DNA from 4 places in the Halomonas sp. NyZ770 genome. Region 4 is predicted to be linked to each of the others. Evidence: predicted binding sites of a transcription regulator. Region 4 holds the regulator's gene; each other region holds the start of a gene.
What was found. The regulator FNR, encoded in region 4, switches genes on or off when oxygen is low (the NO sensors DNR and NnrR bind a similar motif). The targets are predictions, from matches to a motif close to TTGATNTANATCAA.

Region 1 (7,269 bases), 1.2 Mb from region 4:
TCCAGACCATGCCTGAACTGCTCATGCTCGGCGAACAGCTTCAACGCATAGTCGTAAGCGCGACGACCAGACTCGGTCAGCGTAAAACTGCGCCCGTGACGCTCGATCAGCGCTTTATCCAGATAGGTTTCCAGCTTTCTGACGTGCTGGCTGACGCCCGGCTGCGTCATCTCCAGGCGTCGCGCGGTGCGCGTGAAACTGCCCGTTTCCACCAGCGTGATAAAGGTACGAAAGTATTGAGCGTTGAACATGGGTTCCCGGCAACTTCATCATTAACGGTCACTGTCACAGTGAGGATCATCAGGGCGCCTAGAATGGATGCCTACCGGCGCCAAGCCTCTAGCCTAGCATAAAAAACGACCGCCTCGGGCTCGGATGCCCGTAGCAGGGCAAGGCAGCTGAACGTGAGGGAGCAGCATGCTAGTATGCCGTTTGGTCATGATCATACTCAGGGATAGTCCATACAATGACGCAACCTTCAGCACCCCGCGCCACCATTTCCAGCATCATTTCTCCCGAAGGCAGCCTGGAAGTGCTGTCTCAGCACGAGGTCAATCGCCTCAAGAGCACCTCGAAAAGCGGGTTACATGACTTGTTGCGCCGCTGTGCCCTCGCCGTGCTCAACTGCGGCAGCCCTACCGATGACAGCCTGGCCCTTCTCGAAGCCTACAAGGATTTCGACATCGAAGTGCTGCAGCAGGATCGCGGCATACGCCTGAAGCTCACCAACGCCCCAGCGGAAGCCTTCGTGGACGGACGCATGATACGCGGCATTCGTGAGCACCTGTCGTCGATCATCCGTGACATCGTCTACGTCTATAACGAGATCCAGCATCATAATCGCTTCGATCTCAGCACTGGCGAAGGCACCACCAATGCCGTGTTCCACATTCTGCGCAAGGCGGGCACGCTGAAGCCGGGCCGCGACCCGAGCCTGGTAGTGTGCTGGGGCGGCCACTCGATCTCCCGTGAAGAGTACGAATATACCAAGGACGTCGGCTATCACCTGGGGCTCCGCGACCTGGACATTTGCACCGGCTGCGGCCCAGGGGCCATGAAAGGTCCCATGAAAGGTGCCAACGTCGCGCATGCCAAGCAGCGCCGCAAGGAAGGCCGCTACCTGGGCATTTCCGAGCCTGGCATCATCGCTGCTGAAGCTCCCAACCCGATCGTCAATGAGCTGGTGGTGATGCCGGACATCGAAAAGCGCCTGGAAGCCTTCGTGCGCCTGGGCCATGGCATCATCGTGTTCCCCGGTGGCGTGGGTACCGCCGAAGAGATCCTTTACCTGCTGGGCATTCTATTGCACCCCGGCAACCAGGACATTCCCTTCCCGCTGATCTTTACCGGCCCCGCCAGTTCCGCCGCGTACTTCGAGAAGATCGACGAGTTTCTGGTCTACACCCTGGGTGAAGATATCCGCCGCTTCTACACCATCATCACCGGGGACCCGGCGGCCGTGGCGCGCAAGATGCGCGATGGCATCCACCAGGTCAGCGAGTTCCGCCGCCAGCACCAGGATGCGTTCTACTACAACTGGCGCCTGACCATTGCCCGCGAGTTCCAGGCACCCTTCGAGCCTACCCACGAAGCCATGCGCAGCCTGGCGCTGCACCGCCAGCAGCCCACCCACGAGCTGGCAGCCAACCTGCGCCGCGCTTTTTCGGGCATCGTGGCAGGTAACGTGAAAGAGCCGGGCATTCGGGCCATCGAGGCTCACGGGCCTTTCGAACTGACCGCAGAGCCCGAGCTGATGCAGCGCCTGGACGACCTGCTCGGCTCTTTCGTGGCCCAGGGCCGCATGAAACTGGACGGACAGCCCTACACGCCCTGCTATGTACTCAAGTAAGCCCATGTACTCAAGTAAGCTCATGTACTCAAGTAATTCTGAGTAACGCCGCATGATCGTCGCCTTTTTGACGCTGATGGCCGCGGGGATCATCAAGGGTGCCATCGGCTCTGGCGTACCGGTCATCGTCATTCCCGTGCTGACCATGCTGTACGACGTCAAGCTGGCCATTGCCGTGCTGGTGGCCCCGAACCTGTTCAGCAATGCCCTGCAGGTCTGGCAGTACCGCCACCATCTGCTGCCGCATCGCTTTCTGCTCTGGTTCGGCCTCTCCGGTGGGCTGGGCATCGTGATCGGCACCTGGGGGCTGGTGGTGCTGTCGCCCACGCTGCTGTCGCTGGGCGTGGCGGCTGCCATCGTGCTCTACCTGGCCATCAAGCTGGCCAACCGCAGCTTTACGCTGCCCTTCCCGCTGGCGCAGCGCATCGTGTTGCCGGTGGGGCTGGTGGCAGGCGTGCTGCAAGGTGCGGCGGGCATGTCCGCCCCGGCGTCGGTGACCTTTCTGAACGCGATGCGTCTGGAGCGCCCGGTGTTCATCGGCTCGATATCGGTGTTCTTCGTGGCGATCACGCTGGTACAGATCCCGGCTCTGCTCAGCGCCGGGATTCTCACCTGGGAGCGCTCGTTGTACAGTCTGGCTGCCCTGCTGGTCATTCTGGCAGCCATGCCCCTGGGCGCCAGGCTGGGCAAACGCCTGCCGCATCGCTGGTTCGACAGGCTCATCATGTGCCTGTTGGCCACGATTGCCATCAAGATCGTCGTGGATGCATTGATGGCCTAGTCTATACTGATGCATGATCGTGCCGAACCGTACTCGGCATTCATGTCATGTATACTTCTTGACTCTTTATCTCTGACTTCAGCACCAAGGAAAGGAGCGACCCATGGAAATGATCAACCAGTTGAGCGATGGCAAGGCCAAAGCCTTTGCCAAACACTGTTTTGAAAGCTATTCCCCGGAAGAACTGAACGCAGCGGCGGCAGGCAGTCCTGACAAGGACCAGGCCGACCACTGGGGCATTACCGAAGGACAGTGGCAAGAAGCCGTGACAGCGGCCCTTGCCGACCATAAAGCCCAGAGTGACTGAACACCTCTTATCGCACTGACGTTGCCGCTGCCTGCCCATGGCAGGCGGTGGCACTCACCTCCTCCGGCGCAAGATGCTTTTTTCCACCTCGACCACGCCATACACGGCCATACTTCCCACCAGAATGGCGAGCCAGTGGTGAGCAGAAAGCCCCTCGCTGACCAGCACGAACTGCAAGAAGGATAAGTAGGTGAACCCCAATTGCAGCAGCAGGACCAACCCGATGGCAAGCCACACCGGCCGACTACCAAAGATGCCTTTCCAGGTCAGCGTGCTGTTGAGCAAATAGCGGCTGTTGATCAGGTAAGCGGCACTGCCCGCCACCAGCATGTTGACCGCGCCCGTGCGGGCCAGCGCTTCGCTACCCCCCTGCCCCAGAATCCAGTTGAACATGCCGAATACGCCCACCAGCAGCAGCAGCGATACGAACACCACCCGCCAAAGCAGAAAGAGATCCAGCAGCGGCGCTTTGGGGTCCCGGGGCGGGCGCTGCATCAGATCCTTCTCGCCAGATTCGAACGCCAATGCCAGGCCCAGCGTAATGGCCACCACCATGTTCACCCAGAGCGCCTGCAGCGGAGTCACCGGCAGGCTCGTGCCCGCCAGCACGGCCAGCATGATGGCAAGCCCCTGGGCACCGTTGGTGGGCAGGATGAAGGTAATCGTCTTGCGAATGTTGTCGTAAACCTTACGCCCCTCTTCGATGGCGTGGACGATGGTGGCGAAGTTGTCGTCGGCCAGCACCATTTGCGAAGCATCCTTGGCCGCTTCCGTTCCTTGAATGCCCATGGCGACACCCACATCTGCCCGTTTGAGCGCCGGGCCATCGTTGACCCCATCACCCGTCATGGCGCATACGCCTCCACGCGCCTGCATGGCCTTGACCAGCCGCAGCTTGTGCTCTGGCGACGCCCGAGCAAACACATCCACCTCCAGAATGATCGCTTCGAGCTGCTCATCCGACATGGCTTCCATGTCGCGCCCGGTCAAGGCCCGCTCGGTGTGCTGAAATCCCAGCTGCCGCGCAATGGCCAAGGCAGTGGCAGCATGGTCTCCGGTGATCATCACCGGGCGAATACCGGCGCGCTGGCAGCGTTTCACCGCCTCGGTGGCCTCTTCACGGGGCGGGTCCAACAGCCCTATCAACCCCAGCAGGCGCAACCCCGACTGCACATGAGGGTGATCGAGCTCAGCGCCTTCTTCCATTGCCTTCTCGGCAATCGCCAGCACCCGCAAGCCTTTCGAGGACAGCGCTTCGATATGCGCCTCCCACTCGCTGGCCACCAGCGGGGCTTCGCCTTCATCGGTGATCACATGGCTGCTCATTTCGATAATGCGATCCGGCGCACCCTTGACCAGCAGCTGCCGCCCACCCTCAAGGTCATGCAGCGTGGCCATGTACTTGTGCTCTGACTCAAAAGGAATCGCATCGAGACGCGGGTACTGCTGGCGCAATGCAAGGTGATCGAGCCCCGCTTTCTCGGCGGCCACCACCAGCGCCCCTTCGGTGGGGTCGCCAAAGATGCGATAGCGTTCATCTTCCTGGTGCAGCTCGGCATCGTTGCACAGCACGCTGGCCAACAGGCAACGTTGCAAGGCAGGCTCATGGGCCAGTCCATTGCACTGCTCCTCGGCGGCCGCTCCTTCTCGGTATAGCTTGCCATGCGGGGCAAAGCCGATACCCTCGAGCGTGAAACGGGCATCCTGCAGCCAGATTGCCTGGGCAGTCATCTCATTACGGGTCAGCGTGCCGGTCTTGTCGGAGAAAATGGTGGAAATCGAACCCAGCGTTTCCACGGCGGGCAGCCGCCGGATGATGGCCCGCCGCTTGGCCATACGCTGAACGCCCAGTGCCAGACCAATGGTCACAATCGCAGGCAGGCCTTCGGGAATGGCCGCTACCGCCAGGCCCACGGCCGCCATGAACATCTCGCCCAAGGGCTGCTGATGCAGCCAGCTACCCAGCAGCGCCGTGATCCCAGCGGCCAGCAGGATAAACACCGCCAGCACTCGGCCAGCTCTATCCAACTGCTGTAACAATGGCGTCTTGATCTGCTCGACACTGCGCAGCAGCTCGGAAATTTTGCCAATTTCCGAGCGTCCTCCGGTCGCCACCACCAGGCCACGGGCATTCCCCTGCACGACCAGCGTGCTGGCAAACGCCATGTTCGAACGCTCGGCCAGCTCGGTATCGTGGGCCAGCGGCGCGGGCTGCTTATCGACGGGCACCGACTCACCGGTCAGGGCAGCCTCATCGGTTTTCAAGCGCCGTACTTCCAGCAACCGAACATCCGCAGGCACGCGATCCCCGCTCTCGAACAGCACGATATCCCCCGGCACCAGCGCCTCGGCAGGCACCGTGGTACGCTGGCCATCGCGCAGCACGTTTGCCTGGGGAGACAGCATGTTGCGAATACTGTCCAGCGCCTGCTCGGCCTTGCCTTCCTGGAAAAAGCCGATCAAGGCAATGATCAACACCACGCCCACGATGGCGGCCGCATCGACCATGTGGCCCAGCAGAAAGCTGGCCACCGCCGCGACCACCAGAATCAGCATCAGGATATTGGCAAACTGCGACAGCAACCGCTTGTACCAGGGGCGCCCCTGGGCCTGCTCCAGGCGGTTTTCTCCATACTGAGCCAAACGCGCCGCTGCTTCTTCGCGGCTCAAGCCTTCACGGGTCGCCGACTGCCGCGCCAACGCTTCGTCTACCGGCAGCCCATGCCATGCTTCGGGCGTTGCAGCCTGCTTGCCTGTGCGACTCATCCCTGCCTCCTGGTCGATGCTCTCGAGAAGGTATCTCACCCTGCACCAGAGCATACCGTACCCAGCTACGCATGATGCCTCCTACCGCTAAAAGCTTGACTTGCATCAAGAGTACCCAGACGCCAGCCTATTTAATCTGCATCATGCAACCTGAAAGAGTGCTGTACTAGACTGTCACGCAGACCAACAGCAAACGCCGACGGCGCTACATCCACAGAGTACGTCAAAAGGATTGCCACACAGAGGAGGTGCTGCATGGAGAAAGCGGTCATCGACATCATTCGAGAGAAGGAAGGCCTACCCGACAGCATGAGCGACAGCGACATTGTGCGTGAGTACAAAGGCACCTATACCGCGGCCCGCGCCGCCATCAGTGTCGACCATAAGCCGCTGGATCAGGTGATGGCCGATACCATGGCCAAAATACTGCCCTTCATGCGCCATGATCGAAAGAAGAAAAAGTGAACCAACGAAAAAAGCCGCTGCAATGAATGCAGCGGCTTTTTCGATATTGGTCGGAGTGACAGGATTCGAACCTGCGACCTTTGCAACCCCATTGCAACGCGCTACCAAGCTGCGCCACACTCCGATGCCCGTTGGCTTTCGCTTCAGGACGGTGCGTATACTAGCGCTTTATCAGCCAAATGAAAAGCCCTTTTTGCGCTTTCTTTTCAAATGCTTGCCGTGCTGGGCTGAAAAGCACCCATCAAGCTAGCGATCCGCGCTTGCCAGCAGCGTCGCCATGGCATCGTACACGCCGGGGGCGGTTACCAACAGCTGCTCAGGGAAAAGGTCGGCAGGAATGCCTTCCGGCACCTCGACCAAATGCCCCACGCGTGCACCGGCTTCCCGGGCGATCACCCAGCCTGCCACAAAATCCCAGGGGGATACGGTTTCGTAATAGGCATCCAGGCGCCCACAGGCGATGTCGCAGATATCCAGCGCCGCCGCCCCGTTGCGTCGGATGTCCTGGCAGTGGGTCAATACGGCTTCGAGCCGTGGCAGCAGGGCCTTGCGGGCCTGCTTGTCGTAGGGAAACCCGGTACCTACCAGCGTGTTGGCCAGGGATTCGGCACCGCTGGGTTGGATAGGCCGCTGGTTGCAGTAGGCACCCAGCCCCTGGGCAGCGCTGAAGGTTTCATTCAGAAACGGTGCGTGAACGACGCCCACCTTGCCCACGCCCTGCTCGATCCAGCCAATCGACACCGCCACATGGCGTTGGCCCTGGGCAAAGTTCACCGTGCCATCGATAGGGTCCACGACCCATAGTTGCTCGGCGGGATGATAGAGCGCCTGTTCGGGGCTCAGCTCTTCGCTTAATTTTGCCTCACCGGGAAAGTGCTCTTCCAGGCGCTGGCTGATTCGCTGGTCGACAGCGACATCGACATCGGTGACCAGCTCCATGCCGTCTTTAAGCCGTTGGGCGAAGTTCTGCTGCTCGCGCGCCTCGCGGATCATCTGCCCCGCCTCTTCGGCGATGGTGATTGCCAGCGCCAGGCGCGCTTCCAGGGTATACGCTGCCATCAGGTTGCCTCTTCTAACGAACAATGGATGAGTCAATAGAGC
Region 2 (7,269 bases), 1.8 Mb from region 4:
GTGCCTCGGTCTGGCCCACGAAGATGTTGGCCGTGGCCGAAAGCGACTCGGTGCGCGAGGTGCCCAGTGCTTTCTGCAATGCGCCACCCAGAATCCGGATGACCCACTGCATGATGCCGACATAGTAGAGCACGGCAATCAGCGAGGAGAAAAAGATGATGACCGGCAGGACTTTGATGGCGAAGACGAAGCCGACATTGTCCACGTCAGCCAGCCCGCCAAACAAAAAGCCGATACCGTCATTGGCGTAAACCAGCACCTGGCTGACGCCTGCCGAAATGGCCTGCAGAACGGCCTGGCCAAACGGTACGTAGAGCACGAACGCACCGATACCCGCCTGGATCGCGAAGGCACCCAGCACGGTACGCAGGCGAATCGCCTTGCGGTCATAGGAGAAAACAAGCGCAATGGCCACCAGAGTGACCATGCCAACCAGGCTCATGATGAGGGTCATGGGAGTACCTTCGGAGCGTGAGAAGTGGGAGCGATTACAGCAAGTTTAGCTTGACTGAGTAAATCATCGCGTTCTGATAGGCGTCGGGTGTACCCAGCTTGTTCTCTGAGTAGCGATACTGCACGCCGGTAGTGATCAAGTCAGACGGGTGCCACCAAAGGCTCAATGCGCCGTTGGTCCCCACGCTCCCTGCGGTACCGTTGACGTAGTTCTGGGAAAGGTAGTCGCTGTCGCGACCGAAGGTCTGCTCGTGCCAGTTGGTCACACTGAAGTTCTGGTCCAGCGCGGTGAAGTCATAGCCCGCGACCCAGCCAGCCATGTAGCCGTTCATGCCCGTGTAGCCATCACTTTGAACCCTGGCAGCACCGATGAAGGGCTTGAACCACAGGCCGTTGGCGAACGTCGTGCGGTAGCCCAGGCCGAGAATCTGGTCCTGCTCGCGGCCATTGAAGCCGTAGTCGCGGAAGTCATAAACGTGGGCGTAAAGCGACAGCGGGCTGTCGCCCAGGTAAATGTGCGAGGTCACTTTGCCTGCGGTACGGAAGTTGTCCTTGCCGCCACTGGCTTCGTCGAACTGGTCGTTGGTCGGGTTCTCGAAATCGAAGAAGCCGTAGAACTCGCCCCAGCTAAAGCCGACGCCGCCTTCGATTTCAACGAACGTGAAGTCGCTCTTGGCGGCATTGCTCGCCGTGCGCGCTTCGGTGCCGTTGGACCAGTCCAGGTAGTTCAGGGAAACGTTGGCAAACGACCAGTGCGGGGTCATTGGGCCACTCGCTGCGTCATTGGCAACGGCCGGGGCTGCGGCCAGCGCACCAGCCAGGAAAACGCCAGCGCCAAGCGTGACGAGCGAAGAAACGTAAGAGGGGGATAAAGCGGTCATGAAAGCCTCAACAAAGGTTGTTACGGTGCCACGAGAGGTGGCATACCGACGTTGTGGGTCGTGCGGGCTGGCGTTGATGTTAAAATTATAACATCGAGTGTTATTTTTTTAACGTTGATTTGCAAGTATTGTCACATCAACGCTGCCAGGGTGTTTCATGCGCCTCATGGCGGCAAACAGAGTGGCGGGGGAGTGGAAATTCGCGGGGCGCTGGCTCAGCATAAGCGTTACCTGAGCGCTGAAACCCGATAACAAGATGAATCACAAGGAGATGCCTGTGAATGACCGGAGTGCCCAGCGCCTGGCCATGCTACAAGAAGCCCTGGCAAGCGGGGGAACCCTGCACCTGCGCGATGCCGCCGAGCTGTGCGGAGTATCGGAAATGACCATTCGCCGAGACCTCGCCACGCAGCCATCTCCCTTGAGCCTGCTGGGGGGACGGCTGGTGATGGCCAGCTACCCCGGCGTGACGCCGGTCTACGACCTCACCGAGCAGCAGGCCAGCCACTACCATGTCAAACATCGCCTGTGCCAGCGTGCCGCCAGTTTCATCGACGAAGGCGACACGCTGTTCATCGACTGTGGCTCCACGCTGATTCCCTTGCTGAGCCAGCTCAGCCATTTCCGCGAGCTGACCGTGGTGACCTACGCGCTGAACGTGGCCAACACGGTCGCCGCGTTGCCCAACGTGCGGCTGGTGCTGCTGGGGGGGCTGTTTCACGCCTCGTCGCAATCCTTCGGCAGCGACGGCATGCGGGACGCCATCGAACGCCTGGGCATCAACAAGGCGATGATTTCAGCGGCAGGGGTAGACTGCGAACGTGGAGTGAGCTGTTTTCACTTCCATGAAGTAGCCCCGAAGCAAGCGGCGATTGCTACCGCCATGCAGCGGTTGCTGGTGGTCGATGCCAGCAAGTTCGGCATCGTGCGGCCCGCCTATTTTGCCTCGCTGGCCGATTTCGACGTGGTGATCACCGACGACGAACGCGCCCCTGGCCTGCTGGAAAACCATCCCGCCAGCTCCCTCAGCATCAGCGTTGCCTAACACATTTGGCCGCACCTGGGGTGCGGCAAAGCGCCTCTTTCTGATTGACGGAGATCAATAGAAAATACTTTAGTCTTAATTTATACACGCAACGTGTGGTTAAGACTCGCTACCTACCCCTCCCGGTAGCGCATACCTTTCCCGGAGCATGTCAACCCTCGACGGTTTTGGGAAATGTATGGGGTAATAGTTAGCTTGCTACTTAGCTGGCTAGTTAGCCAGCCAGCAGCAGGCTGTATCAGCCACTCTCTCACGAGACTACACCCATGCAATTACCTACCCTTTGGCGCAGACGAGGCATTCTTGTGCTCGTTGTGCTGTGCCTGCTGTTGGCGGGCTGCAGTTCTGCATTGCTGGACCCAAAGGGGCAGATTGGCGTCGAGCAGCGCTCGCTGATTCTGACCTCCTTTGGGCTGATGCTGATTGTGGTGATCCCGGTGATCGTCATGACGCTGCTGTTTGGCTGGCGTTACCGGCGCAGCAACAGCGTTGCCAAGTACCTGCCTGACTGGGCCCACTCCAATGCCATCGAGGCTGCGGTGTGGAGCGTGCCTTGCGTGATCATCGCCGTTCTCGCCTTTCTTACCTGGAAAACCTCGCACTCCCTTGACCCCCACAAGCCCATCGAAAGCAGCGTAGCGCCCATGGAAATACAGGCGGTGGCGCTGGACTGGAAATGGCTGTTCATCTACCCCGAGCAGGGCATTGCCAGTGTCAATGAAGTGGCTTTCCCGGTGGATACGCCGGTGCGCTTCAGGGTCAGCTCTGGTTCGGTGATGAATGCGTTCTTCATTCCCCACCTGGGTAGCCAGATTTACGCCATGGCGGGCATGGACAACGACGTGCACCTGATCGCCGATGAAGAGGGCGTCTACCCAGGCCGCTCCACCAACTACAGCGGAGCCGGTTTCTCCGGCATGACCTTCGACGCCCACGTGACCTCGCCAGCCGACTTCGATGCCTGGGTGGCCAACGTGCGTGAAGCAGGTCAGACCCTGAGCTACCCCGAGGGCTACAACGCCCTGGCGGCCCCCAGTGAATACCACCCGGTCGAACACTACTCGGCAGTGGCACCCGCCCTGTACGAAACGATTCTGACCAGCTTCCACGGGGGTGGCGAAGGCCACGTCGGCCATGGTGGCCACAGTGACCATGCGGCACATAGCGACGCCCTAGGTGAAGCCCACGACAGCCATGGCGAAAGCGGTGAACTCGAGAGTGCCCAGGTGGCCTCCCATCACGCTGCCTATGGCCACGTTACCAATCAGCACGCTAGCGATGAGCACGCCATGGGCGGCCATCCTGACAGCGTAGAAGCCGGGGGTTGAACATGTTTGGAAAATTGACGCTCGACGCCATTCCGTATCACGAACCGATCATCATGGTCGTGGCGGCGTTCATGGCGATTGGCGGTGCGGCGCTGCTTGGCGCGCTCACCTATTACCGCAAGTGGGGCTGGCTGTGGAACGAGTGGTTCACCTCCGTCGACCACAAGAAGCTCGGTATCATGTATTTTGTGGTGGCCCTGGTCATGCTGCTGCGTGGCTTTGCCGATGCCATCATGATGCGTACCCAACTGGCCATGGCGGCCGGGGGTGCCGCAGGTTATCTCCCTCCTGAACATTACGATCAGATCTTTACCGCCCACGGTGTGATCATGATCTTCTTCGTTGCGATGCCCATGGTCATCGGCCTGATGAACCTGGTGGTGCCACTCCAGATAGGCGCCCGCGACGTGGCTTTTCCGTTTCTCAACAACTTGAGCTTCTGGCTGTTTGCGGTCTCTGCAGTGCTGGTGAACATCTCACTGGTGGTGGGGGAGTTCGCCAAGACCGGCTGGCTCGCGTATGCGCCTTTATCGGGGATAGAGTTCAGCCCTGGGGTGGGGGTCGATTACTGGATATGGGCCTTGCAGATATCCGGGATAGGCACGACGCTCACCGGCATCAACTTCTTCGTCACGATCCTGAAAATGCGCACCAAAGGCATGACCCTGTTCCGCATGCCGATCTTCACCTGGACATCGCTGTGCGCCAATATCCTGATCATTGCCTCGTTCCCCATTCTGACCGCGACCATTGCCCTGCTGACGCTGGATCGCTACTTCGGCATGCACTTCTTCACCAATGACTTTGGCGGCAACATGATGATGTACGTCAACCTCATCTGGGCCTGGGGCCACCCGGAAGTGTACATTCTGATCCTGCCCGCCTTTGGCGTGTTCTCGGAAGTCATCGCGACCTTCGCCCGTAAGCGCCTGTTCGGTTACAAGACCATGGTGTGGGCCACCGTGGCCATCACGCTGCTGTCGTTCATCGTCTGGTTGCACCACTTCTTCACCATGGGCGCCGGGGCCAACGTCAATGCCTTCTTCGGCATCATGACCATGGTCATCGCCATCCCCACCGGGGTGAAAGTGTTCAACTGGCTGTTCACCATCTTCCGTGGCAGCCTGGAGCTGACCTCGCCGGTGCTATGGACCCTGGGGTTCATCATCACCTTTACCCTGGGCGGCATGACCGGCGTGATGCTGGCGCTGCCAGCAGCCAACTTCGTCCTGCACAACAGCCTGTTCGTGATTGCCCACTTCCACAACGTCATCATCGGCGGCGTGGTGTTCGGCATGATGGCGGGCCTGACCTACTGGTTCCCCAAAGCGTTCGGCTTCACGCTGAGCGAAAAGTGGGGCAAGCGCTCGTTCTGGTGCTGGTTCATCGGTTTCTACGTCGCCTTCATGCCGCTTTACGTGCTGAGCTTCTTCGGTGCCGTGCGTCGCATGCAGTCCTACGCCAACCCCGAATGGCAGCCCTGGATGATTCTGGCCTGGGTGGGTGCCGTGATCATCATGATGGGCATTGCCTGTACCGTGATTCAGTTCTGGGTCAGCGTGCGCGACCGCAAGCTCAATGCCGACCTGACCGGCGACCCCTGGGATGGCCGTACGCTGGAGTGGTCCACGTCTTCCCCCGCGCCGTTCTACAACTTTGCCCGTTTGCCGGCAGTGGGCGACATCGACAGCTTCTGGTCGCAAAAACAGCGCAGTAACGAACAGCTCGAAGACGCGCCCTACACCGATATCCACATGCCCCGTAATACGGTGGCAGGCCCAGTGATCAGCCTCTTCGCACTGGTGCTGGGTTTTGCGCTGGTGTGGCACATCTGGTGGCTGGCGGGCGTCGGTGCGCTGGGCGTGGTGGTGAGTTTCCTCGCCCGTGTGTTCAACGATGACATCGACTACTACGTGCCCGCTGCCGAAGTGGAGCGTATCGAGCGTGAACATCAGCGCCGCAAAACCTCGGCACCCAGCAGTGCTGTCGATAGCGAACAAACCAACTATGTGGAGGCGCGAGCGTAATGGCCACGGATACCTTGCATCACGGGGCCACTGCAGAGCCCCACGAACACCACGATGCCGCAGGCACCAAGGTCTTCGGCTTCTGGGTCTACCTGATGAGCGATCTGGTGATCTTCGGGTCACTGTTTGCCACTTATGCCGTGCTCATGAAGGGCACGGCGGCGGGGCCTACGGCTGCCGATATTTTCGAGCTGCCGTTCGTGCTGGTCGAAACCTTTCTGCTGCTGTTCAGCAGTTTCACTTTTGGCATGGGCGTTTTGGCCATGAATGCCGAGCGGGTGGGGCAGGTCAAGGCGTGGCTGGCGGTCACCTTTGCCCTGGGGGCTGCCTTCGTCGGCATGGAAGTGTATGAGTTTCATCACCTGATTCATCAAGGGTATGGGCCAGACCAGAGCGCGTTTCTGTCGTCTTTCTTTACCCTGGTGGGCACCCATGGCCTGCACGTCACGGTGGGGCTGGTATGGATTCTGGTGATGCTGGTGCAGCTTTCCACCAAAGGCCTGACGCCCATGACGCGCCCGCGTATCCTGTGTCTCAGCCTGTTCTGGCACTTCCTGGATATCGTGTGGATCTGTGTGTTCTCGTTCGTCTACCTGATGGGGGTGCTTTGACATGAGCCAATCGTCATCACATTCAGCAGCGCATTCAACGACTTCCCATGGAAGCGTTAAATCGTATGTTGTCGGGCTTCTGCTATCTTTAGTGCTAACCGTGATTCCGTTTGCGGTTGTCATGAGCGGTGCGCTAAGCACCGCCGCGACGGTGGTGGTCATCGCTGTAACAGCCGTGCTGCAGATTCTGGTCCAGCTGGTCATGTTTATGCATATGAATACCAAAGCCGACGAGGGGTGGAATCTGATGTCCTTCGTTTTCACACTGACGATACTCGTCCTGGTGGTAGGGGGCTCTTTATGGATCATGCAGCATCTGCATCTCAACATGATGATCGGCTGAACGTGGCACCGAGCCGCTGGCGAGACCTGCTGGCGCTCACCAAGCCGGGCATCATTGGCGGTAACTTGATCGCCACGCTGGGGGGCTATTTTCTGGCCGCCCACGGCACCTTCGATATCGTCACGTTTGCCTCGGTGATGCTGGGCATTGCGCTGGTCATTGCCTCGGGCTGTGCCTGCAACAACGTCATCGACCGGGATATCGATGCACTGATGGCGCGTACGCGCCATCGCCCGCTGGCCAAGGGGCGTATCTCGATTACCCAGGCACTGGGTATTTCGGCGCTGCTGGGCGTGGCGGGGGTCGTGTGCCTGGCATTGGGCACCAATGGCTTGACGGTGGCGTTGGCGGTGATTGGCTGGGGCGTGTATGTCGGGGTCTACAGCCTCTACATGAAGCGCCACTCCGAGTACGGCACGCTGGTGGGCAGCCTTTCCGGGGCCATGCCCCCGGTGGTGGGCTACTGTGCCGTCACGGGGCAGTTCGATAGTGGTGCGCTGATGCTACTGGTGATTTTCTGCCTGTGGCAGATGCCGCACTCCTATGCCATTGCGATTTTCCGCTATGCGGATTATCAGCGG
Region 3 (7,269 bases), 1.2 Mb from region 4:
GCAGCTGCTCAGCGTGCTGCCGCCCACGCCCGCCGTCGGCGGCACCCCGCGGTCGGCGGCGCTGGCCAGAATCCGTGAGCTGGAGCGCCACGCCAGGGGCTGGTACGCCGGTGCCTTTGGCCGCGTGGGGCATGGCTCCAGCGAGCTGGCGGTGTCGATTCGCTGTGCCCAGGTCAGCGATACGGCGATCCGCCTGTATGCGGGGGCGGGTATCGTGGCGGGGTCGCAGGCCGAAGACGAGTGGCACGAGCTGGATGCCAAGATTGCCGATATTCTCTCGCTGCTGGGAATGGGATAAGCCGATGCATTACGCCACCTTTAACCACGTTTGGGCGTCGCTGCTGTTGGAAGAGCTGTACCGCTGGGGGCTGCGCGAAGTAGTCGTGGCGCCTGGCTCGCGCTCCACCCCGCTGACCATGGCGGCCAGCGAGCACGCCGGGTTGCGCTGCCATACTCACTTCGACGAGCGCGGGCTGGGGTTCATGGCGCTGGGCCTGGCCCGAGGCGCCCAGCAGCCGGTGGCGGTGATCACCACGTCCGGCACGGCGGTGGCCAACCTTTATCCGGCCGTGGTGGAAGCCGCGCTGCTGGGCGTGCCGCTGGTGATTCTGTCTGCCGACCGGCCCATCGAGCTGCTGGATAACGGCAGTAACCAGGCCATCGACCAGCGGGATATCTTCGCCCGCCACACGGTGGCGCACCACGACTTGCCGACCCCCAGCCGCGAGATTCCCGCCGCCTATTTGCTCAGCACGATCGACCAGACCATGGCGCGACAGCACCGCCTGCCGGGCCCGGTGCACTTCAACTGCCGCTATCGCGAACCGCTCTACCCCTCCGCCCCGCCCGTGGCGGCCAGCGACTACCTGGCGCCGCTTTCGCGCTGGCAGCACAGCGCTGCCCCCTGGAGCGCCTGGCAAACCGCCCCCGCCGCCTTGCCGGTGGCATGGCCCGCCGCCTTCACCCGGCAGCGTGGGGTAATCGTGGTGGGGCGCATCGATGACCCTCAACAGGCGGCCCCCATTGCGGCCCTGGCCGAGCAGTTGGGCTGGCCGCTGCTGGCCGACCTGCAAAGCCAGCTATACGGCGACCCGCGCCACCTGGTGCATATGGACCTGGCCCTTCAGGACCCGCAGGTCAGCGCCGAGCTGGGCCGCGCCAACGTGCTGCTGCAGTTTGGCGGCAGGCTGATTTCCAAGCGCCTGACCCAGATGATTGCCCGCCACCCCTGGCAGCAGGCGTGGCTGGTCGAACCGTTACCCCAGCGCCTGGACCCGGACTTCACCCTTACTCAGCGGCTGGTGTGCACGCCCGCCGAGGCCATCGCCACGCTGCCCGCCGGGCCTGCCCAGCCCCCCTGGCATACCCTGGCGCGCCTTCAGCAGCGCACCCGCCAGGGCATCGAGCGCTATACGGCGGAGTTTTCCGAGCTGGGGGTGTGTCATCAGCTGGCCCAACTGGCCAGAGGGGCGCTGTTCGTGGGCAACAGCCTGCCCGCCCGGCTGATGAACATGCTGGGCTCGATCCGTTCGATGCCGCTGCGGGTGATGGCCAATCGCGGGGCTTCGGGCATCGATGGGCTGCTGGCCACCGCGTACGGGCTGGCCTGCACGACCGATGAGCCCACCACGGTGATTCTGGGCGACACCAGCGCGCTTCACGACCTCAACAGCCTGGCGCTGCTGGCCAGGGCCAAAGCGCCGCTGGTCGTGGTGGTGCTGAATAACGATGGCGGCAGCATTTTCCACATGCTGCCAGTGCCGGACGAAGGCGACCTGCTGGAGCGCTACTATCGCCAACCCCACGGGCTCGCGTTCGAGCATGCGGCGCGCATGTTTCACCTGAACTATGCCGCACCGACCACGCTGGAGGCGTTTTACGAGGCCTACACCCAGGCGCTGGAAGCCGGGGTGACGCTGATCGAGGTCACGGTGCCCCATCAGCAGGCCACCGATGCGCTGCAGGCCTTGGGCGCGTGGCTCCGGGAGGCAGCCCATGCATCCTGACCCTTCGCTCCCCTTTACGCTGGTGATGCTGCACGGCCTGCTGGGCGATAGGGACGATTGGCAGGCGCTTGGCGAGGCGCTGGAACACGCGCTGCCGGGCGTGCGCTGCCTGGCGCTGAACCTGCCGGGGCATGGGCAGCCCACCACGCCTGAGGTGGGCTCTTTTGCGGATTTTCATGACTGGCTCAGTGGCACGCTGGCCGAGGCGGGCGTGGGGCGTTATGGCCTGCTGGGCTACTCCCTGGGTGGCCGGCTGGCGCTCTATCATGCCAGCCAACGGCCCGCCGGTTTGGAGGCGCTGTGGCTGGAGAGCGCGCACCCCGGGCTGGCTGCGCCAGAGCGGGAAGCGCGCCGCGCCCACGATGAGCACTGGGCGCAGCGTTTTGAACAGTCGCCGCTGGCCGACGTGCTGACAGCATGGTACCAGCAGCCGGTGTTTGCCGATTTGACGCCAGCACAGCGCCAGCGTCAGATTCAGCGCCGGTTGGCCAACCATGGCCCCGCCGTGGCGCACATGCTGCGGGCCACCTCGCTGGGCCGGCAGCCCTCTCTCTGGCAGTGGCTGGCCGAGACCGAGCTGCCGGTTGGCTATTTCTCCGGCCTGCGGGACCCTAAGTTCAACACCCTGGCCAATCGCCTGACGCAGCACGCGCCGCGCCTGCGCCACTGGGCGCTGCCGGGCGGCCATAACCTGCATGTGGAACACCCCAAGGCCATGGCAGGGCGCTTGGCACAGCACTTGGCACAAACGCTGCCGCGCTAAGCGCGGCAAGCGTATGGTTCACTGAGTCAGTACATGGCTCACTGAATCAGCAGTAGCCAGGGCAGGCCAATGGCCAGCCAGGCCACTAGGAACAGCAGCCCGAAGATGGCCCCCAGGCGCCAGTACAGCGCGCTGGGCAAGTAGCCACTGCCGTAATACACCGGGCTGGGGCCGGTGCCATAAGGGGTCAGGATGCCCATGAAGCCCAGGGTGGGCAGCAACAGCAGAATGAACAGCTGCATGTCCAGCCCTGCAATGCCCGAAGCCGCCGCCAGCATGACCGGCAGCAGTGCGGTCACGTGGGCGGTGATGCTGGCGAAGAAGTAGTGCAGGACATAGAAGATGACCACCAGGGCGACCATGGCCACTAGCGGGTCGAAGTGGCTGATCTGCCCGCCTACCAGGTTGCCGAACCAGCCCACGAAGCCTACCTGGCTCAAGCCGCCCGCCAGAGCCACCAGGGTGGCAAACCACACGAAGGTATTCCAGGCGGCGCGGTTTTCGAGAATGTCGTTCCAGCTCACCATGCCGGTCAGCAGCATGCCGCAGATGACCACCAGCCCCACCAGCGACGCCGATACCCGGTCGCCAGCGAAGATCCACAGCAGCAGCGCGGTGACCACCATGATGACCAGCACGATTTCGTGGCGGGTCAGCGGGCCCAGGGTCTGCAGTTCCCCTTTCGCCCAGTCGGAGATCTCATGCCCGGCCTTTACCTCCGGGGCGCACAGCCAGTAGCACAGTAGTGGCACCAACAGCAGCAGAAGGACCCCCACCGGCACCACTGCGACGAACCACTGCCCCCAACTGATATGGATGCCCGTGGCGCTTTCGGTGAGCGCGATGGCCAGCAGGTTCGGCGCCAGGGCGGTGAGAAACATCGAGCTGGTCACGCAGGTGGCCGCAATGGCGGTCCACATCAGGAAGCTGCCCATACGCTTCATGCTGGGGTCGTTGGGGTGCGAGTCGTACAGCGGCGGCAGGTTACGAATGACCGGATAGATGGTGCCTGCGCTGCGCGCCGTATTGGAGGGCGTAAAGGGGGCCAGAATGCCATCGGCGAACATCACCGCGTAGCCCAGGGTCAGCGTGCGCTTGCCCATGGCGTGCACCAGCCACAGCGAGATCCGCCGCCCCAGCCCGGTCTTTTCATACCCCAGGGCAAACATGAAGGCACCGAAAATCAGCCAGACGGTAGCGTTGGTGAACCCCGAGACCGCCCAGGCGAAGGCCTGGTTGGCGGCGTTGAAGCCGTCGTTGGCCAGCTGCTCCGGGGAAAACAGCACCCAGCGGGAAAGCAGCGCCACCAGGGTAACGCCGACCAGCCCGATGACCGCGCCGGGCAGGGGTTCCAGAATCAGGCCGACCACGCAGCCTAAAAAGATGGCAAAGAAGTACCAGGCATGGGGTGGTAGCCCGGCCGGGGTAGGCAGCAGGGCGATCACCAGCGTGGTGGCCAGTGGCGCGAGCAGCGGCCAGCGAGAGCGGAGCGAAGCGCTGAGGTTCATGGCGACCTCTCGATAAGGTTATCGGCAAGCCGTAGCGCCTTGCCTGAGTGAGCACAGCAGAGATGAGGTTCAGCGTGATGTTTCACGGGTGTCAGAGAAAGCATAGGCAAGGCAAGTCGCGGTTTATTTGATCTATATCAATCATGCTTTAGATCAACGCCGAGGACCTGTCGGGCTGTGATAACGTCGCTTCATCAGCAGGGCGGCAGGCCGTGCGCAGGCCGGAATCGCGTCATGAGAAGTACGTCATGAGAAGTCCGTCATGAGAAGTGCAGCCGCACAAGGGGGTGCCATGCAGCAGCAGGATGTGGATATCGTCATCGTCGGCGGTGGGGGCGCGGGCCTGCGGGCCGCCATCGCGGCCGCCGAGCAGGCCAAGCAGGGCGGTCACGCGCAGCGCATCGCGCTGGTGTCCAAGGTGTATCCCATGCGTTCCCACACGGTGGCGGCCGAGGGGGGCGCAGCCGCGGTGACCAGTGACGAGGATTCGTTTCAGGCGCACTTCGACGACACGGTTTCCGGGGGCGACTGGCTGGTGGAGCAGGGCGTGGTGGACTACTTCGTGCGCCACGCCTACCAGGAGCTGGTGCAGATGGAGCGCTGGGGGTGCCCCTGGAGCCGCCAGCCCGATGGCCGTATACAGGTGCGCCGCTTTGGCGGCATGAAAACGGCGCGCACCTGGTTTGCTGCCGACAAGACCGGCTTCCATATGCTGCACACGCTGTTTCAGACCTCGCTGAAATACCCCGAGATCGAGCGCTTCGACGAGTACTTCGTACTGGACCTGGCCGTGCATGAAGGGGCCGTGGTGGGCGTCATTGCCCTGCAGGTCGCCACGGGCGAGCTGCTGCTGTTGCGTGCCAAGGCAGTGGTGCTGGCCACCGGCGGGGCCGGGCGACTGTTTCGCTTCAACACCAATGCGGGCATCGTCACCGGTGACGGCATGGCCATGGCCTACCGCCACGGCGTGGCGCTGCGCGACATGGAGTTCGTGCAGTACCACCCCACCGGCCTGCCCGGCTCGGGCATCCTGATCACCGAAGCGTGCCGGGGGGAAGGCGGTATTCTGCTCAACAAGGAGGGGTACCGCTACCTCCAGGACTACGGCCTGGGGCCGGAAACACCCCTGGGCAAGCCGGAAAACAAGTACATGGAGCTGGGCCCTCGAGACAAGCTTTCCCAGGCGTTCTGGCAGGAGCAGCAGGCCGGGCGCACCGGCAAGTTTGGCGACAGCGACGTGGTCTATCTCGACCTTCGCCACCTGGGCGCCGACTATCTGCATGAGCGCCTGCCGTTCATCTGCGAGCTGGCCAAATCCTATATCAACGTCGACCCCGTCAAGGAGCCGATCCCGATTCGGCCTGCGGTGCACTACACCATGGGCGGCATCGAAACCGATCCCCAGTGCGAAACGACCATTGCGGGCCTGTACGCCGCCGGGGAGTGTGCATCGGTAGGCCTGCATGGTGCCAACCGGCTGGGCTCCAACTCGCTGACCGAGCTGCTGGTCTTTGGCCGCTTGGCCGGGGAGCAGGCCAGCCAACGGGCCGCCCGCACCGACTGGGTGGCGCTGCCGGTCTTGCAGGCGCAGGCCCAACGGCAGCAGGCGCGGTTGGCCACGCTATGCGATGGCCAGGGCAGCGGTGAATCCTGGGTGACGCTCAAGCACGCCATGGTGCAGGCCATGGAGAGCGGCTGCGGTATTTATCGCACCGAAGCAGGCATGCAGCAGGCGTTGGGAACCCTTCGCCAGCTGCGCCAGCGCTATGCCCAAGTGCGGGTCAGTGACACCAGCAAGATCTTCAATACCGAGCTGCTGGAGTGCCTGGAGTTTGGCTACGGGCTGGAGATTGCCGAGGCGTCGTGCCTGGCCGCGTTGGAGCGTCGCGAATCCCGGGGTGCCCACCAGCGTCTGGACGAGGGCCTGCAGGCCCGCGACGACGTGGGCTATCTCAAGCATAGCCAGGTGTTTTACCAGGGTGATGCGCCCGCCGAGCTGCGCTGGCAGGCGGTGGATACCCGCTTTTCGGCCCCGGCCGCGCGGGTTTACGGGGATGCGGCCAAGGGAGGCAAGGCATGAACAAGCACATCAGCATCAAGCGTTACCTGCCCGACAGCGCAGCGGAACCCTACTGGCAAACCTACGACGTTGCGGTGGAGGAGAGCACCTCGCTTCTCGACGCGTTGAACCATATCAAGGAGCAGCAGGACAGCACGCTGAGCTACCGCTGGTCTTGCCGAATGGCGATTTGTGGCTCCTGCGGCGTCATGGTCAACGGCATTCCCAAGCTGGGCTGTAAAACCTTCCTGCGCGACTACCCTGACGAGATTCGTATCGAACCGTTGGCGCACTTCCCCGTGCAGCGGGACCTGGTCGTGGATATGGCGCTGTTCCTGGAGCACCTGGCGGCGGTGAAGCCTTACCTGATCGAACAGGACCCGGTGCAGACCTTCGACCCCGGCCAGGCGCAGCCCCACACACAAACGCCTGAACAGCTGGCGCGCTATCGGCAGTTTGCCAACTGCATCAACTGTGGCCTGTGCTATTCGGCGTGCCCGCAGTTTGGTTTGAACCCGGAGTTTCTGGGGCCTGCGGCGCTGACCCTGGCGCACCGTTACAACCTGGACAGCCGGGACCAGGGCAAACGCCAGCGCATGGCGCAGCTCAACCGCCACGATGGTGTCTGGAGCTGTACCTTCGTGGGCTTCTGCTCGCAGGTATGCCCCAAGCACGTCGATCCGGCCGCTGCGGTCAACCAGGGCAAGGTCGAGGCCGCCAAACATACGCTGATCGCGCTGTTTAAGGGGTAGGGGTAACCAAGCCGCGTTGCCGTGCGGCAGGTTTCCGCGAGGGCGCTGTGAACCCATCCATGGGCGCTACTTTCGCCATCCTTGGCGAAAGACCCTCGCTACAACCTGCCCCACTCAACGGTATCGGATATCCGTCACTAACTGAGATAGCTCAGTTAGAAAAGGTGTAGGAGATTGGATA
Region 4 (7,269 bases):
CGGTCACTATACGGCGGGCGACCTGTTCGGCGCGATCAGCATTTTGAATGGCAAGAGCCGCTACCGTTTTCAGGCTGAAGACGAATGTCTGTGTTATGTCATGCCCAAGGCGCTGTTCAGCCAGCTGTGCCGACACTACCCGGCGTTCGAGCAGTTTTTCAAGCAGTCGCTGTCTCACAAGGCGCGCCTGTTGACCGAGAAGCGTGCCGATGGGGGAGTCACCATGGCGGGGTTCATGCTGGCCCGCGTCAGCGAGTGCATGCGTCAACCGCTGATGATGGATGCCCAGGCGTCCATTCAACAGGCCGTCCGACAGTTGAATGAAAGTCATGCCGACAGCCTGCTGGTGGCCACCGAACGCGGCCCAGGCATGGTCACCAAAACGGATTTGCTCAACGGTCTGGTCCTCGATAGCGCTTCATTGGACACCCCGGTGGCTGCGCTGGCCAACCTTGCGCTCGTCACTGTTGCCCCCGGGCAATATCTGTTCGAAGCCTTGATCACCATGACCCGCCATCAGGTATCACGCGTCGTGGTGATGGAGGAGGGCAGGGTGCAAGGGGTCGTAGAGCTGACGGACGTACTGGGGTTCTTCTCCAGCCGTAGCTATGTGGTCAGCTTGCAAGTGGAGCAAGCCGATAGCTTGCCTGCCCTGGCATCGGCCAGTCAGCGCACGCCCGAGCTGGTCAAGGCGCTCATGGCCCAGGGCGTCAAGCTGCGTTTTGCCATGGACCTGCTGGCCGCGTTGAATGGCCGCATCATGAGCAAGGCGTGGGCCTTGACCGTGCCCGAACAGTATCACTCGCAAAGCTGCCTGATGGTCATGGGCAGCGAGGGCCGTGGCGAGCAGATTCTCAAGACCGACCAGGACAACGGGTTGATCCTGGCCGACGACTGCCAGTGGCCGGGCGTGGCAGAGTGCATGAACACCCTGTCAGAGACGCTGGTGCAGCTGGGCTACCCGCCGTGCCCCGGCAATATCATGGTGTGCAACCCTGAATGGGTGGGCACGGTGTCCATGTGGGAGTCGAACATCGCCAGGTGGGTGTCGGCCCGGGATGGCGACAGCCTGATGAAGCTGGCCATTTTGCTGGATGCTCACGGCGTCGCGGGCAACCCTGCGCTGCTGGACCGCGTACGTGAGGCGCTGTTTGCGCGCTGTTCCCATGATGAGCTGCTGCTCTCCTATTTCGCCCGCGCGGCGCTGCGTTTCTCGACGCCGTTGACGCTGTTTGGCTCGCTGAAAAAGCCCCAGCACGGCATCGATATCAAGAAAGGCGGCATTTTTCCGATTGTTCACGGGGTGCGCACCATGGCGCTGGAGCGGCGCATCAAGGCGACGTCCACGCTGGACCGGCTCGACGCCCTGGCCGCCGACGGCCGCCTGGACCGCCGCTTTGCCGACGACTTGGGTGAGGCGCTGGCGCTGTTTAACGAATTGCGTCTGAAGCAGCAGTTGCAGGAGCTGAAAAGTGGGGGCACCAGCGATGCCGATACCGGCAAGCGCACCAACCGAGTCGTGGTTCAGGAACTATCGTCGCTGGAGCGCGACCTGCTGCGCGAGGCGCTGCATATCGTCAAGGACTTCAAGCAGCGGCTGTCCCATCGTTATCATCTGGAGTATTCGTGAGTGGAATGCGGCTATTGGATAGGCACGTGGGTCTCTTGAGCGGCTCACTGAGAACGTTGGTGCAGCGTGAAAGCGATCGGCGGCGGTTCGCAGACACGCCGCATGGCTGGCTGTTCCAGCCTTATATGGGCGAAGAAGCAGTGGCGTTGGCGTGTCGTGAAAGCCAGGCTCGCCCAGGCGAGCTGCGCGTGGCCGCCGTCGTATTGACGCCGCGCCGAGTGCAGACCAGCCAGGCCTGGGGCGACACGCTGGTCATGGTCGACGAACCCTTGTCTCATCGTCAGGAGCAGGGCGCTGTGCCGGTTGCCTTGGCAGCCCGGGTCGAAGCGTTGGCGGAGTTCATCGGCAATCGGCCAGTGGTGGGGTGGCAGCTGGATACCTTGCTGGCGCCGCTTGGCCGGATGTTCAAAGCCACGCTGGGGTTTGGGCTACCCAATGCTCAGGTCGATCTGGCCAGGCTGCACGCTCGCCAGCTACGCCGCTTGCATCCCCAGGCGGAGGTCGGCCCGAGCATCAACGAAGCGCTGTCATGCTGGTCTCTGCCGCTGGCCTGGCCCTCGGTGCACAGCGAGGCCACGGCGGCGGCGCTGCTCTATCAGCGCCTGCAGAGTGAGCGCCTTTTCACGGTGTGAGCCGACGCGCTGCCGCTCGGTGTGGCCAGAGGCCGACGATGGGTTTGTATTGGGTCGCGCCTGCGAGTCTTGTAGAATAGCCGCTGCTCCTTCACCCATCGGCAGTACAACGACCATGTTATCACCTGACTTTTTCGACCCCTCCTCGGCGACGCGTGCCACCAATGCGGCGTCTGAACAGCAGCCTGAACTTCAGGATGCCAAACAGAAGCGCGAATTCAACAAGTTGCAGAAGCGTCTTCGTCGTGAAGTGGGCAACGCCATCATCGATTACAACATGATCGATGAGGGTGATCGGGTCATGGTATGCCTGTCGGGCGGCAAGGACAGCTACACCATGCTGGAAATCCTGCGCAATCTGCAGCGCAATGCGCCGGTCAATTTTTCCCTGGTGGCGGTCAACCTCGACCAGAAACAGCCGGGCTTTCCCGAGCACGTGTTGCCCCGTTACCTGGATAAGCTGGGTGTGGAGTACCACATTCTGGAGCGGGATACCTATTCGGTGGTGAAGGAGAAAACCCCGGAAGGCAAGACCACCTGCGCGCTCTGCTCGCGGCTGCGTCGCGGGTCACTTTACGGGTTTGCCGAGGAGATCGGCGCCAACAAGATTGCCCTGGGCCACCACCGGGAAGACATCCTCGAGACGCTGTTTCTCAACATGTTCTTTGGCGGGACCTTGAAGGCCATGCCGCCCAAGCTGCTGTCCGACGACGGCAAGAACATCGTGATCCGCCCCCTGGCCTACTGCAAGGAAGCGGACATTGCCGAATTCTCACGGCTGATGGAGTTTCCGATCATTCCCTGCAACCTGTGCGGGTCGCAGCCCAACATGCAGCGTCAGATCGTCAAGGACATGCTGGCCGAATGGGACAAGAAGCACCCGGGGCGGCTGGAAAGCATGTTCAAGGCCGTCACCAATGTGGCGCCTTCCCAATTGGCCGACCGGGCGCTGTTCGACTTCGTCGGGCTGGAAGCCAAACAGGCGGCGCTGATGGAAGGGCGGATTCAGGCGTTCAACGTGAGCTGATTGCCTGCTCCTCCTCTTCGGCCAGGGTGATGAGCCGTTGCAGGTCGAGAATATTGACCTCTCGACCCGAGACGGCCACCACGTTCTGCTGCTGAAAGCGGCTCAGGATGCGGCTGACGGTCTCGACGGCCAGGCCCAGGTAGTTCCCCATATCGGCTCGGGACATGGAGAGCCGGAAGCTGTAGGGCGAGTAGCCGCGTCGCCGGAAGCGGTCAGAGAGGGTAATCAGGAAGCTGGCCAGCCGCTGGTCGGCAGTTTTGCGCGATAGCAGGCGCATCATGCGCCGATCATCGCGCAGCTCCTTGCTCATGCTGCGGTAAAGCTGGCCGCGCAGTTCCGGCAGCTCTTCCGATAGGGTGTCCAGGCGGTCGAAAGGAATCTCGCACACCGTGGTGGTTTCCAGGGCAATCACGCTGCCGGGATACTGCTCTTCATCGATACCATCCAACCCCACCAGCTCGCTTGGCAGATAAAAATTGGTCAACTGGTCGTTGCCGTTGCCTTCGCTGGTCACCTGTTTCAGGCTGCCGGAACGCACCGCATAGACGCTGGTGAAGGCATCGCCCTGGCGAAACAGCGGTTCGCCCTTCTTGAGCGGTGCGCGGCGGCGGATGATGGCATCGAACTGGCTCATATCCTCCAGCTCCAGGGCGAGCGGTAGGCACAGCGAGCTGAGGCTGCAGGTCTGGCAGCGCGCCTCTTGCAGCAGTGAACGTCGTTGGCTGGCAGGATATGGCATGTTGTTCTCCCTTTTCATTGGCCATCATAGGGTCAGGGGGTGGATGTCTCAAGGTGCCGTTTATACGATCTTCGAGTAGCGTTGCGATGACTGGCTTTGCAGGCGCGCATCGAACGCCATGGCCAGGTGGCGAATCAGCAGCCGCCCGGTCGGTGTTGCCCGCAGGCGGTTCCCTTCGCGCTGCAGCAGGCCATCCCGCTCGGCAGGCTGCAGATGCTCCAGCGCACTGGCGAAGTAGACGGGCGCATCGATGTGCCAGCGCTGGCCAACGCTGGCCAGGTCAATTTCCATATCGCACATCAGGCGCTCAATGACGTCTCTTCGTATTAGATCATCCTTATTTAAGCGTATCCCTTTGACGGTTGCCAGCCGACCTTCATCCAATGCCGCTTCGTAGGCTGCCAGTTGGGTGGGGTTCTGGGCATACAAATCATCGATACGGGAAATGGCCGAGACACCCAGGCCAATCAGGTCGCACTGGGCGTGGCTGGAGTAACCCTGGAAGTTGCGCTGCAGGGTGCCTTGGCGCTGTGCCTGGGCGAGGCTGTCGTCCGGGCGGGCGAAGTGGTCCATGCCGATATGCACGTAGCCTGCCTGAGTGAGCATCTCGATGGTGGTTCGCAGGATCGCCAGCTTCTCGTCGGCGCTGGGCAGGTCTGTCTCGCTGATGCGCCGCTGGGGGGCAAAGCGGCTGGGCATGTGGGCGTAATTGAACACCGACAAGCGGGCCGGGTTGAGGTCGATGACCTGGGCAAGCGTGTCGGCAAAGCTCTGCTCGGTCTGAAAGGGTAGCCCGTAAATCAGATCCAGATTGAGGGAGCGAAAGCCCAGCCGGTGTGCTTCGTCCATCAGGGTTTCGGTCATGACCTTGGGCTGCACGCGGTTGATGGCCGCCTGTACGCTGGGGTTCAGGTCCTGGACGCCCAGGCTGAGGCGATTGAAGCCCAGCGACTGCAGGTGGCGCAGGGTGAAGACATCCGCCTCGCGGGGGTCGATCTCGATGGCGTAATCGCGGTCAGGAGCGTTGGAGAGCCCAAACCTCGCGTCCAGCCTGTCTACCAGGTCGCTCATTTGCGCCAGGGTCAGGAATGTCGGTGTGCCACCGCCCCAGTGCAGCTGTTGCACGGGCCGCCGAGTATCCAGGTGGCGCGAGGTCAACACCATTTCACGATCGAGGCGCGACAGGTAGGGCTCGGCCAGCTGGGTGTTTTTGGTGGCGATCTTGTTGCAGGCGCAGTAGAAGCAGATCTTGCGGCAAAAGGGCACGTGCACGTACAGGGAGAGCGGCCGCTGGCTGGCATTGCTGCGCGCCAGGGCATCGGTGACGTCGTCGGCACCGATGTCTGCGTCAAAGGAGAGTGCCGTGGGGTAGGACGTATAGCGTGGGCCGCTGGTGTCGTAACGGCGCAGCAGGGCCTCGTCCCAGGCAGGGGTCTCGGCCGCTGCGAGGTGAGGAGTTGCGGTGGCAGCAGAGGCAAGGGGCATGAAGAGACGCTCCGTGGTAACAGGGCAAAGTAGCCAGGTGGTGGGCCACCGGCCGACATATGCCTGCATGCTAAGGCATCGAAGCGGGCAAAGCGTTGAGCTATATCAAGCTATGAGTGATGCGCCGTCGGCAGCAGCGACCACAGTTGCCACAGGGCAAAGCCGATGATGGTCAAGGCAGCCACGGTACGCGTGGCGGGGTGGCGAATGAGGTGGCCCATCTGGCGAGCCGCCAGGCCGGTGGCCAGCAGCGTGGGCAGGGTGCCCAGTCCGAAGGCACCCATCAGCAACGCGCCTTGCAGCGGGTCGGCCGTGGCCAGGCTCCAGGCCAGCATGGAGTACACCAGCCCACAGGGTAGCCAGCCCCAGATGGCGCCCAGGGCGAAGGCCTGGGGCAGGTGCACGACAGGCATCAACCGTCGGCCCAGGGGGTCGAGATAGCGCCACAGGTAGCGTCCGGCGGCCTCGACCCGGAGCAGTCCTTTCCACCAGTTGGCGATGTACAGCGCCATCAGAATCAGCATGACCGCCGCTACCACCTGCAGGCCCACTCGGGCGGCCGGGGAGAGCGAGACCAGCGTGCCCAGCGCGGCCACCAGCGCACCGGCCACCATGTAGCTGAGAATACGCCCCAGGTTGTAGCTCATCAGCAGCCCGCCCAGGCGAGCAGGGTGGCGCATGCTGGGCGGCACGGCGAAGGTGAGGGCGCTCATGATGCCACCGCACATGCCGATGCAGTGCGCTCCGCCCATGAGGCCAAATACCCAGGCCGCCAGCAGCGGCGGCAGGTCCAGCCCGGTCGGGTTCATGGCGGGGGCTCTTGGTCGCGCGGCGGCTTGGCCCTGTTTTTTCGCTCGGCGCGCTGTTCGGGAGTCAGGTCGTTTTCGTCGTCATCGAACAGGATGCGGTGGGCAGGGCCTTCCAGGTCTTCGAACTGGTCGTGCTTCACCGCCCAGAAGAAGGCCCAGACCGCGAGGCCGAGCAGGATCAGCGATAGCGGAATCAACAGGTACAGAATGCTCATGCAGTCACCGGTGTGGCGGGGGCGATGCTGGGGGTTGGAGCACTGCGCCAACGCGATAGACGCAAGGCGTTGCCCACCACCACCAGCGAGCTCAGCGACATGCCGATGGCGGCCAGCCAGGGCGGAATGAGCCCCATGGCGGCCAGCGGCAAGGCCGAGAAGTTGTAGCACACCGACCAGATCATGTTTTGCCGCATGATGCGGCGGGTGGCCTGGGCAATATCCACGGCATCGTGGATGCGCATCAGGCGCGGGCTCATCAGCACCGCATCGGCGCGGGTACGCGCCAGGTCGGTGGCACCGTTCATGGCAATCGCGACATCGGCCCCGGCCAGCACGGGCACATCGTTGATGCCATCACCAATCATCACCACCCGTTCGCCCTGGGCCTGCAGCGCGCGCAGCCGGTTCAGCTTGTCCTCGGGGGACTGGCCCGCGTGCCAGGTCTCGATATTGAGCTGATCGGCCAGGCTTTCCACGGCTTCCCGGGTATCCCCGGAGAGCAGCTCCACCGCCAGACCGCGTGCTTGCAGGGCCGCCACGGTTTGCGCGGCGTCTTCCCGAATGCCGTCATGCAGCTTGAACCAGGCGCGCGGCTGGTGATCTTCGCTCAGCAGCAGCCACTGCCCGCTGCCCGGCACCGCGATGCTTTGCTGGCTGGCGAAGTCGGGCTTGCCCAACCGCCAGACGGCACCATCGAGGGTGCCCTCGAGGCCGCTACCGGTATGGCTC

Region 1: LG409_RS08490 (cation-translocating P-type ATPase) is a predicted target of FNR. The motif match lies at 5,799-5,812, and genes of this name have one in related genera.
Region 2: cyoA (ubiquinol oxidase subunit II) is a predicted target of FNR. The motif match lies at 2,424-2,437, and genes of this name have one in related genera.
Region 3: frdA (fumarate reductase (quinol) flavoprotein subunit) is a predicted target of FNR. The motif match lies at 4,405-4,418, and genes of this name have one in related genera.

Annotation. Positions count from the first base shown of each region.
Region 1 is NZ_CP085143.1:1,849,934-1,857,202, reverse strand. Features, by position in the region: gene LG409_RS08510 (LysR family transcriptional regulator) at 1-251, opposite strand, end outside; gene ppnN (nucleotide 5'-monophosphate nucleosidase PpnN) at 467-1,849, shown strand; gene LG409_RS08500 (sulfite exporter TauE/SafE family protein) at 1,902-2,630, shown strand; gene LG409_RS08495 (hypothetical protein) at 2,734-2,937, shown strand; gene LG409_RS08490 (cation-translocating P-type ATPase) at 2,992-5,703, opposite strand; gene LG409_RS08485 (hypothetical protein) at 5,959-6,168, shown strand; tRNA gene LG409_RS08480 (tRNA-Pro) at 6,216-6,292, opposite strand; gene LG409_RS08475 (inositol monophosphatase family protein) at 6,415-7,227, opposite strand.
Region 2 is NZ_CP085143.1:2,931,336-2,938,604, reverse strand. Features, by position in the region: gene LG409_RS13650 (NupC/NupG family nucleoside CNT transporter) at 1-454, opposite strand, end outside; gene LG409_RS13645 (outer membrane protein OmpK) at 489-1,334, opposite strand; gene LG409_RS13640 (DeoR/GlpR family DNA-binding transcription regulator) at 1,612-2,379, shown strand; gene cyoA (ubiquinol oxidase subunit II) at 2,646-3,707, shown strand; gene cyoB (cytochrome o ubiquinol oxidase subunit I) at 3,710-5,734, shown strand; gene cyoC (cytochrome o ubiquinol oxidase subunit III) at 5,734-6,345, shown strand; gene cyoD (cytochrome o ubiquinol oxidase subunit IV) at 6,347-6,688, shown strand; gene cyoE (heme o synthase) at 6,646-7,269, shown strand, end outside.
Region 3 is NZ_CP085143.1:3,560,342-3,567,610, reverse strand. Features, by position in the region: gene LG409_RS16455 (isochorismate synthase) at 1-298, shown strand, start outside; gene menD (2-succinyl-5-enolpyruvyl-6-hydroxy-3-cyclohexene-1-carboxylic-acid synthase) at 303-2,006, shown strand; gene menH (2-succinyl-6-hydroxy-2,4-cyclohexadiene-1-carboxylate synthase) at 1,996-2,769, shown strand; gene LG409_RS16440 (anion permease) at 2,808-4,277, opposite strand; gene frdA (fumarate reductase (quinol) flavoprotein subunit) at 4,570-6,357, shown strand; gene LG409_RS16430 (succinate dehydrogenase/fumarate reductase iron-sulfur subunit) at 6,354-7,088, shown strand; gene LG409_RS16425 (fumarate reductase subunit C) at 7,269-7,269, shown strand, end outside.
Region 4 is NZ_CP085143.1:692,320-699,588, forward strand. Features, by position in the region: gene LG409_RS03370 (putative nucleotidyltransferase substrate binding domain-containing protein) at 1-1,630, shown strand, start outside; gene LG409_RS03375 (DNA polymerase III subunit epsilon) at 1,657-2,262, shown strand; gene ttcA (tRNA 2-thiocytidine(32) synthetase TtcA) at 2,378-3,289, shown strand; gene fnr (fumarate/nitrate reduction transcriptional regulator Fnr) at 3,276-4,028, opposite strand; gene hemN (oxygen-independent coproporphyrinogen III oxidase) at 4,089-5,513, opposite strand; gene LG409_RS03395 (sulfite exporter TauE/SafE family protein) at 5,624-6,322, opposite strand; gene ccoS (cbb3-type cytochrome oxidase assembly protein CcoS) at 6,319-6,537, opposite strand; gene LG409_RS03405 (heavy metal translocating P-type ATPase) at 6,534-7,269, opposite strand, start outside.